Regions from separate parts of the Lysinibacillus sp. UBA5994 genome, predicted to be linked through region 3. Evidence: riboswitches for the same ligand, from Rfam matches in the RefSeq annotation. Region 3 holds a riboswitch; each other region holds the start of a gene.

Region 1 (2,206 bases), on a different contig from region 3:
GCTGGTGATGCGATGATCTATGCATCATTTGTAACAGATGACGTGGAGCTGATGCTCACAACGGATACAGCCTATGCGATTCGTTTCCCTATGGAGGAGTTACCAGTTACAGGTGTGAAAACAGGCGGTGTGAAAGGGATCACACTAAAAGATGGAGAAGCCTTAGTTGGAGTCAATGTGTTACAGCCTGATGTTACCCACTATGTAGTGATTGTGACACAGCGTGGGGCCGTAAAGAAAATGAATGTCGCTGAAGTTGAAGTAGCGAGTCGTGCAAAACGTGGACTAAAAGTATTAACAGAGTTAAAAGCAAACCCTCACCGAATTGTGGCAGTTGTTCAAGCAACAGACGAGGAGCAGGTTGTGATTGAAACTGAAAAAGGTGTTCAAGAGATGATTGACGTACAAGCATTGTCTCGTGCGGATCGCCATTCCAATGGTTCATTTAAAGTGGATATTGCAACAGATGGAGCAATTTCTCATGTTGTAACAGCCAAAAAAGAACAGAAACCAAGCTAAAAGCATGCCCAGCCTCTTAGGAGCGCTGGGCTTTAAGCTCTATTCAAAAATAGCACCTTGTCATTTAAGTGAAACTATGGGTATAATAATCATCGAAAAGTTCATAGCGAAAGAATGTAGGGGGGCTAGTAATTGCTAGCTGAGATTGTGTCCGGTAGACGCTGACCCTTTGAACCTGATTTGGCTCGTACCAGCGTAGGGAACATCTATTCAAAAAGCAAAGTTTTGAAGATTGATTGCAATACGTCTGGGAGGAATCCTAGGCGTTTTTTTATGTTTTCAAGCAACAGCTTGCCAACATTGTATACGCTTTCTTCTGGTGACAACATTCATTCATGAACACTTTCATATTACAAACTGGGAGGCTTTCGCATGAAAAAATGGTTTTTTATTTTATTGGCAGCACTATTGACATTAGTAGGCTGTAGTGACAAGGATGACAAGCAGGCTGCAGACAAGCTGAAAAAGGTGTCTGTGGTACTGGATTGGACGCCGAATACAAATCATACAGGACTATATGTTGCCAAAAAACTCGGTTATTTTGAGGAACAGGGTTTAGATGTTGATATTATTATGCCTGGTGAGGCGGGCGCAGATCAGCTTGTTGCTTCTGGAAAGGCGGATTTTGGCGTGAGCTATCAGGAAGGCATAACACAGGCACGAGTCCAGGATGTGCCGCTGGTCTCCATCGCAGCAATTATACAGCATAATACATCTGGCTTTGCTTCTATTGCTTCAAAGGGCATTACATCGCCAAAGGATTTTGAAGGTAAAACCTATGGTGGTTGGGGCGCACCATTAGAGCAAGCCGTTTTACAATCACTCATGCAAAAAGAAAAGGCAGATATTAATAAGCTAGATATCGTCAATGCAGGGGATTTAGATTTCTTTACAATGATGGAAAAAGATATAGATTTTGCTTGGATTTATTATGCATGGACTGGGATTGAGGCTGAGCTGCGTGGGGAAAAGATTAATATGCTATATCTTACAGATTATAGTGATCAATTGGATTATTATACGCCAGTTTTAGCTACAAATGAAAAAATGATACAGGACAACCCGGATGTAGTCAAAGCCTTTGTGGCAGCTGCATCGAAGGGCTATGAATACGCAATTGAAAACCCAAGTGAAGCGGCTGATATTTTAATCGAAGCGGCACCTGATTTAGATAAAGCATTAGTGCATAAAAGTCAGGAATGGCTGGCTGATAAATATCAGGATGATGCCAAGCAATGGGGAGAGCAAAAGCTTTCTGTGTGGGAAAATTACGCGAAATGGATGTCTAGCAATCAAGTACTAGAGGGCGAATTTGATGCGAAAAAAGCCTTTACTAATGATTTCTTACCTAAAAAGGAGGCCAAATAAGATGGCAAATTCATTAATCAGTGTACAAATCATTCCGAAGACAGAGAAATATGAAGATGTTATACCATATGTCGATGCAGCAATTGCGGTGATCGATGCTTCTGGGGTGAAATATGAGGTACATCCATTGGAAACAACGATGGAGGGTGAGCTTTCAACATTGCTCCAAATCATTGAAAAAATGAATGAGAAGATGATCGAACTTGGTGCCATTAATGTCATTACACAAGTGAAAATTTTATATCAGCCAACGGGTATTACGATGGATACATTAACGGAGAAATATCAGTAATGAAACGTGCATTACAGAAGGGAAGGA
Region 2 (2,206 bases), on a different contig from region 3:
GTGTTACTTGTAATAGGCGCTATACTACAAAAGAAATTTCGCTTTAATTTAAAAGCATTGTCTCAGCTTATTACATATTGCTTTATGCCAGCAGCTGTTTTTGTAAATTTATATGAAACACATGTGGAATTAACTGTACTGGGAGAGGTCGGATTATTTATTGTACTCTTTATCGGTAGTCAAATGATACTCAGTCACTTTATGGCAAAAGGGTTAGGTTTAGCTAGAACAGAGGCAGCTGTCTTTAAAAATAGTGTTGTGCTCATTAACTCGGGTAATTACGGTATTCCAGTGGCTCAAATGATATTTGCCACGCAACCTATTGGAGTAGCCATTCAGGTCATGCTCGTAATCTTTCAAAATATGACTACGTATACATATGGTTTATACAATTTAATTTCTTCTACAAAGTCAGGTATGACAATCATCAAGGATTTCTTTAAAATGCCTATTATTCATGCGCTGATTATAGGTGTCGCTATGAATTATTTTGATATCGGTATTCCACAGTTTATCAAAATACCAGTAGAACATGTGGCAGATGGATTTATTGCTGTGGCCCTAATTACTTTAGGTGCGCAATTATCACAACTAGAGATGAAATCAATGTTTAATAAAACCGTCTTTATCAGCTGTTTTACGCGACTAATTATTGGACCATCTGTTGCATTGGCCATTATTTATATATTGGGATTAGATGGAGTCGTCGCACAATCACTGTTTATAGCTAGTGCCTTTCCAACATCCCGCAATAGTTCTAGTCTAGCATTGGAATATGATGTAGAATCAGCAACAGCCGCGCAAGCTGTTTTATTTTCAACCATTGTAAGCTGTATAACTGTAACCATTGTGATCTATTTTGCAGAAGTATTATTTACCTAGTAAGATAAAAAATAACTTCCATCTCTTAGTATTATCTGCTACACTAGCATCAAACTAAATAGTATTAACTAGGGGAGTCTGATGAGTCAGGCTGAGAGGGAAACGCTACGAAGTTTCTTGACCCTTTGGACCTGATCTGGCTCATACCAGCGTGGGAAAGTTAAGAAGCTATTGCAGAGTATGCAATCAATAGACCTTTACATTCGTGGCCGGATCCAAATAATTATTTTGGATTCGGCCTTTATTTTTTGGATTGTTGGGGTGAGCTAGAATCGGTCCTTATATCAAAATAAATTTAAGGGAGAGAAGTAGCTCATGTCAGTAATTAGTGAAAAGAATATTACCATTATGTCCAGCTTTGAAGGAAGCAAAAAAGTATATGTGGAAGGAACACGCCCAGATATTCTAGTACCTATGCGAGAAATTGCATTAAGTCCGACAACAGGCAGTTTTGGAAATGAAGAAAATGCTCCTATTCGAGTATATGATACGAGTGGGCCCTATACAGATCCAGCCTACCAAGTAGATATTACGAAAGGTTTACCTGCCTTACGAAATGCATGGATTCAAGAGCGAGGGGATGTAGAAGCATATGAGGGACGCTCTATTAAACCGGAGGATAATGGCTTTCGTCATGTTGATGACCCGCGTATTCAAGAAAATGTCTTCCCTGAGTTGGCGAGAAAGCCTTTGCGTGCTAAAAAAGGTAAAAATGTGACACAGCTTCACTATGCACGAAAGGGAATTATAACGCCTGAAATGGAGTTTGTAGCGATTCGTGAAAATATGGATCCTGAATTTGTACGTTCAGAAATTGCAGCTGGGCGTGCTATAATGCCTTCTAATATTAATCACCCTGAGGCAGAGCCAATGATTATTGGGCGTAATTTTCATGTAAAGATCAATGCGAATATCGGGAATTCTGCTGTATCTTCTTCCATTGCAGAAGAAGTTGAGAAAATGACCTGGGCAACTCGATGGGGCGCAGATAATATTATGGATTTATCGACTGGTAAACATATTCATACAACTAGAGAATGGATTATTCGAAATGCTGCAGTGCCAGTGGGAACAGTGCCAATTTATCAGGCTTTAGAAAAGGTAAATGGTGTAGCAGAGGATTTAACGTGGGAGGTTTATCGTGATACTCTCATTGAACAAGCTGAGCAGGGTGTGGATTACTTCACCATTCATGCAGGTGTCCTTTTACGCTATGTACCACTAACAGCAAATCGTGTGACAGGTATTGTATCTCGAGGTGGCTCTATCATGGCACAGTGGTGTTTATATCATCATCAAGAGAATTTCCTGTATACACATTTTG
Region 3 (2,206 bases):
TAGACAAATGCAGTAGCACCACTGCCTAAAGTAGCTAGAAATGGACTCCAAATCCATTTTTGCCACCCTGGTGCTGCAGTCGCCCAAACAATATCATTTTCTTGTACACCCAACCAATGTGGTGCTGTTGTTCGTAAATGAGCATAGCCCCAACTATGCGTATGCACTGCTGCTTTTGGATTTCCTGTTGTTCCGCTTGTATAGGCTAAAAATGCATTGTCTGTGCTTTTTGTTGGGATAGGATTTATGTAGGTTGTAGGTTGATTATTCATTTTTTCAAGTATGTTCTGCCAAGGTTCATGTGCATTCCCTATGACAAATTGCAGTATGTCTTGTAAATTTCCTACTTTATCGAACTGTTCAATATAGGGTTCAAATGCAATAACTGCTTTAGCATTTGCATGATGAATTCGATACTCAATATCCTTTGTTCTTAACATCTCAGAACTTGGAATAATAGTTAAACCCGCTTTCAATGCAGCAATATACACAATATATGCTTCAACCGAACGTGGTACCATTACTAAAATGACATCACCTTTCTTTAAACCTTGCTTGGTGAATACATGTGCTGCTTGATTCGCTTTTTCCAATAAATGTGCATATGTAATACATTGGATGTCTTGGTTTTCTTCACAAATGATTAAAGCATTTTTGGCTGCATCCTGAGCATATTTTTCAATTTCCTCTACTATGTTATACCATTCTGGTGCAACTAAATCTTGTCTTTTCATGGCAATTGCCCCCTTTTGTTATGACACATTATAAAACTCTTTTTTCAGCATTTTCAATGGTTTGTGCTTAATTTCGGTAAAGTCATGACAACTATCATACCCTCCTATATGGCATCGGTCACATTTTATCTATAGGAAAACTTGCTATTGAATACATATGAAAAGTATGGTACATTTTGGTCAACTAAAAGCAAGATTGCAGGGGGACTCGTAAGAGTTGAGAAGGTAAAACCTGACCCTTTGAACCTGTTAGTTAATACTGACGTAGGGAGCAATAAACATCGTTTTCAGATGAAAGGCTCTTTTCGTGCATTTTTACACAAAAAGAGCCTTTTTTGCATGCTTACGTCCATCCCTAAAGGAGGACTACAATGATTTTTCAAACAATTCGTCAACAGCAACCACTTATCCATTGTATTACCAATTATGTAGTGGCAAATTTTCAAGCAAATGGTTTATTAGCGATAGGTGCTTCACCAGTAATGGCCGATGACTACCAAGAGGTAGAGGAGATGGTGGCCATTGCTCAAGCATTATTAATTAATATTGGAACACTTAATGATCGCACAAAAAGTGCCATGTTATTAGCAGGTGAAAAAGCCAATAAACTTGGTATTCCTGTTATTTTAGATCCTGTCGGAGTTGGAGCCACAACTTATCGTAAGGAAACCGTAAGATACTTACTGGAAAACATACACTTTGCCGTGATTCGCTGTAATCTCGGCGAGCTAGCAGCAATAGTTGGTGTAAATTGGCAACAAAAAGGTGTCGATAGTGGTCATGGCACTATCGCTATGGAATTAGAAGCCACATCATTGGCTCAACGCTATCAATGCATTGTTATTGTCACAGGAGAACGCGATTTTATAACTGATGGCAAGCATAGCCAATGGATCGCTGGTGGTCATCCACAAATGACGGAAGTAACGGGTACAGGTTGTTTACTTAGCGCAATTTGTGGCGCAGCCTATAGTGTAAGCCATAATCCTTACCAACAATTAACGGAAACACTTACTTACTATAAAAAAGCAGGTGTACTGGCATCCGCATTTACTGCAGACATTGGTGATTTTCAAATAGCCTTACTCAATGCTATACATCGCTTATCAAAGGATGGTGCAGCTTCATGCATATTGTAACAACAATCGCTGGCTCAGATAGTGGTGGTGGCGCGGGTATACAGGCTGATTTAAAAACATTTCAGGAATTAGAAGTGTTTGGTACTTCTGTTATTACTGCTCTAACTGCTCAAAATACTTTGGGTGTAACAGGTGTTTACCCTATTGACGTTTCCTTTATAAAAAAACAATTCGAGGCCTTAGTAGAAGATTTTCCAATCGCTGCGATTAAAACAGGAATGCTTTATTCCTCAGAAATTATCAAAGCAATTGCACACAAGATCAGGGAGCTAAACATTCCACTGATTGTTGATCCGGTGATGATTGCAAAAGGTGGGGAAAGCCTATTACAGC

The links. A riboswitch is a leader RNA that binds a small molecule or an ion and turns the genes downstream of it on or off. The one in region 3 is predicted to bind thiamine pyrophosphate.
Region 1: another riboswitch for thiamine pyrophosphate. It lies ahead of B3D98_RS08310 (ABC transporter substrate-binding protein); the one in region 3 lies ahead of thiM (hydroxyethylthiazole kinase).
Region 2: another riboswitch for thiamine pyrophosphate. It lies ahead of thiC (phosphomethylpyrimidine synthase ThiC); the one in region 3 lies ahead of thiM (hydroxyethylthiazole kinase).

What each region holds. Positions count from the first base shown of each region.
Region 1 is NZ_DJAU01000026.1:46,263-48,468, forward strand. Features, by position in the region: gene parC (DNA topoisomerase IV subunit A) at 1-519, shown strand, start outside; TPP riboswitch at 628-738, shown strand; gene B3D98_RS08310 (ABC transporter substrate-binding protein) at 892-1,887, shown strand; gene B3D98_RS08315 (thiamine-binding protein) at 1,889-2,179, shown strand; gene B3D98_RS08320 (ABC transporter permease) at 2,179-2,206, shown strand, end outside.
Region 2 is NZ_DJAU01000051.1:15,048-17,253, reverse strand. Features, by position in the region: gene B3D98_RS15550 (AEC family transporter) at 1-882, shown strand, start outside; TPP riboswitch at 943-1,057, shown strand; gene thiC (phosphomethylpyrimidine synthase ThiC) at 1,198-2,206, shown strand, end outside.
Region 3 is NZ_DJAU01000045.1:10,605-12,810, reverse strand. Features, by position in the region: gene mbcS (acyl-CoA synthetase MbcS) at 1-734, opposite strand, end outside; TPP riboswitch at 925-1,022, shown strand; gene thiM (hydroxyethylthiazole kinase) at 1,106-1,873, shown strand; gene thiD (bifunctional hydroxymethylpyrimidine kinase/phosphomethylpyrimidine kinase) at 1,861-2,206, shown strand, end outside.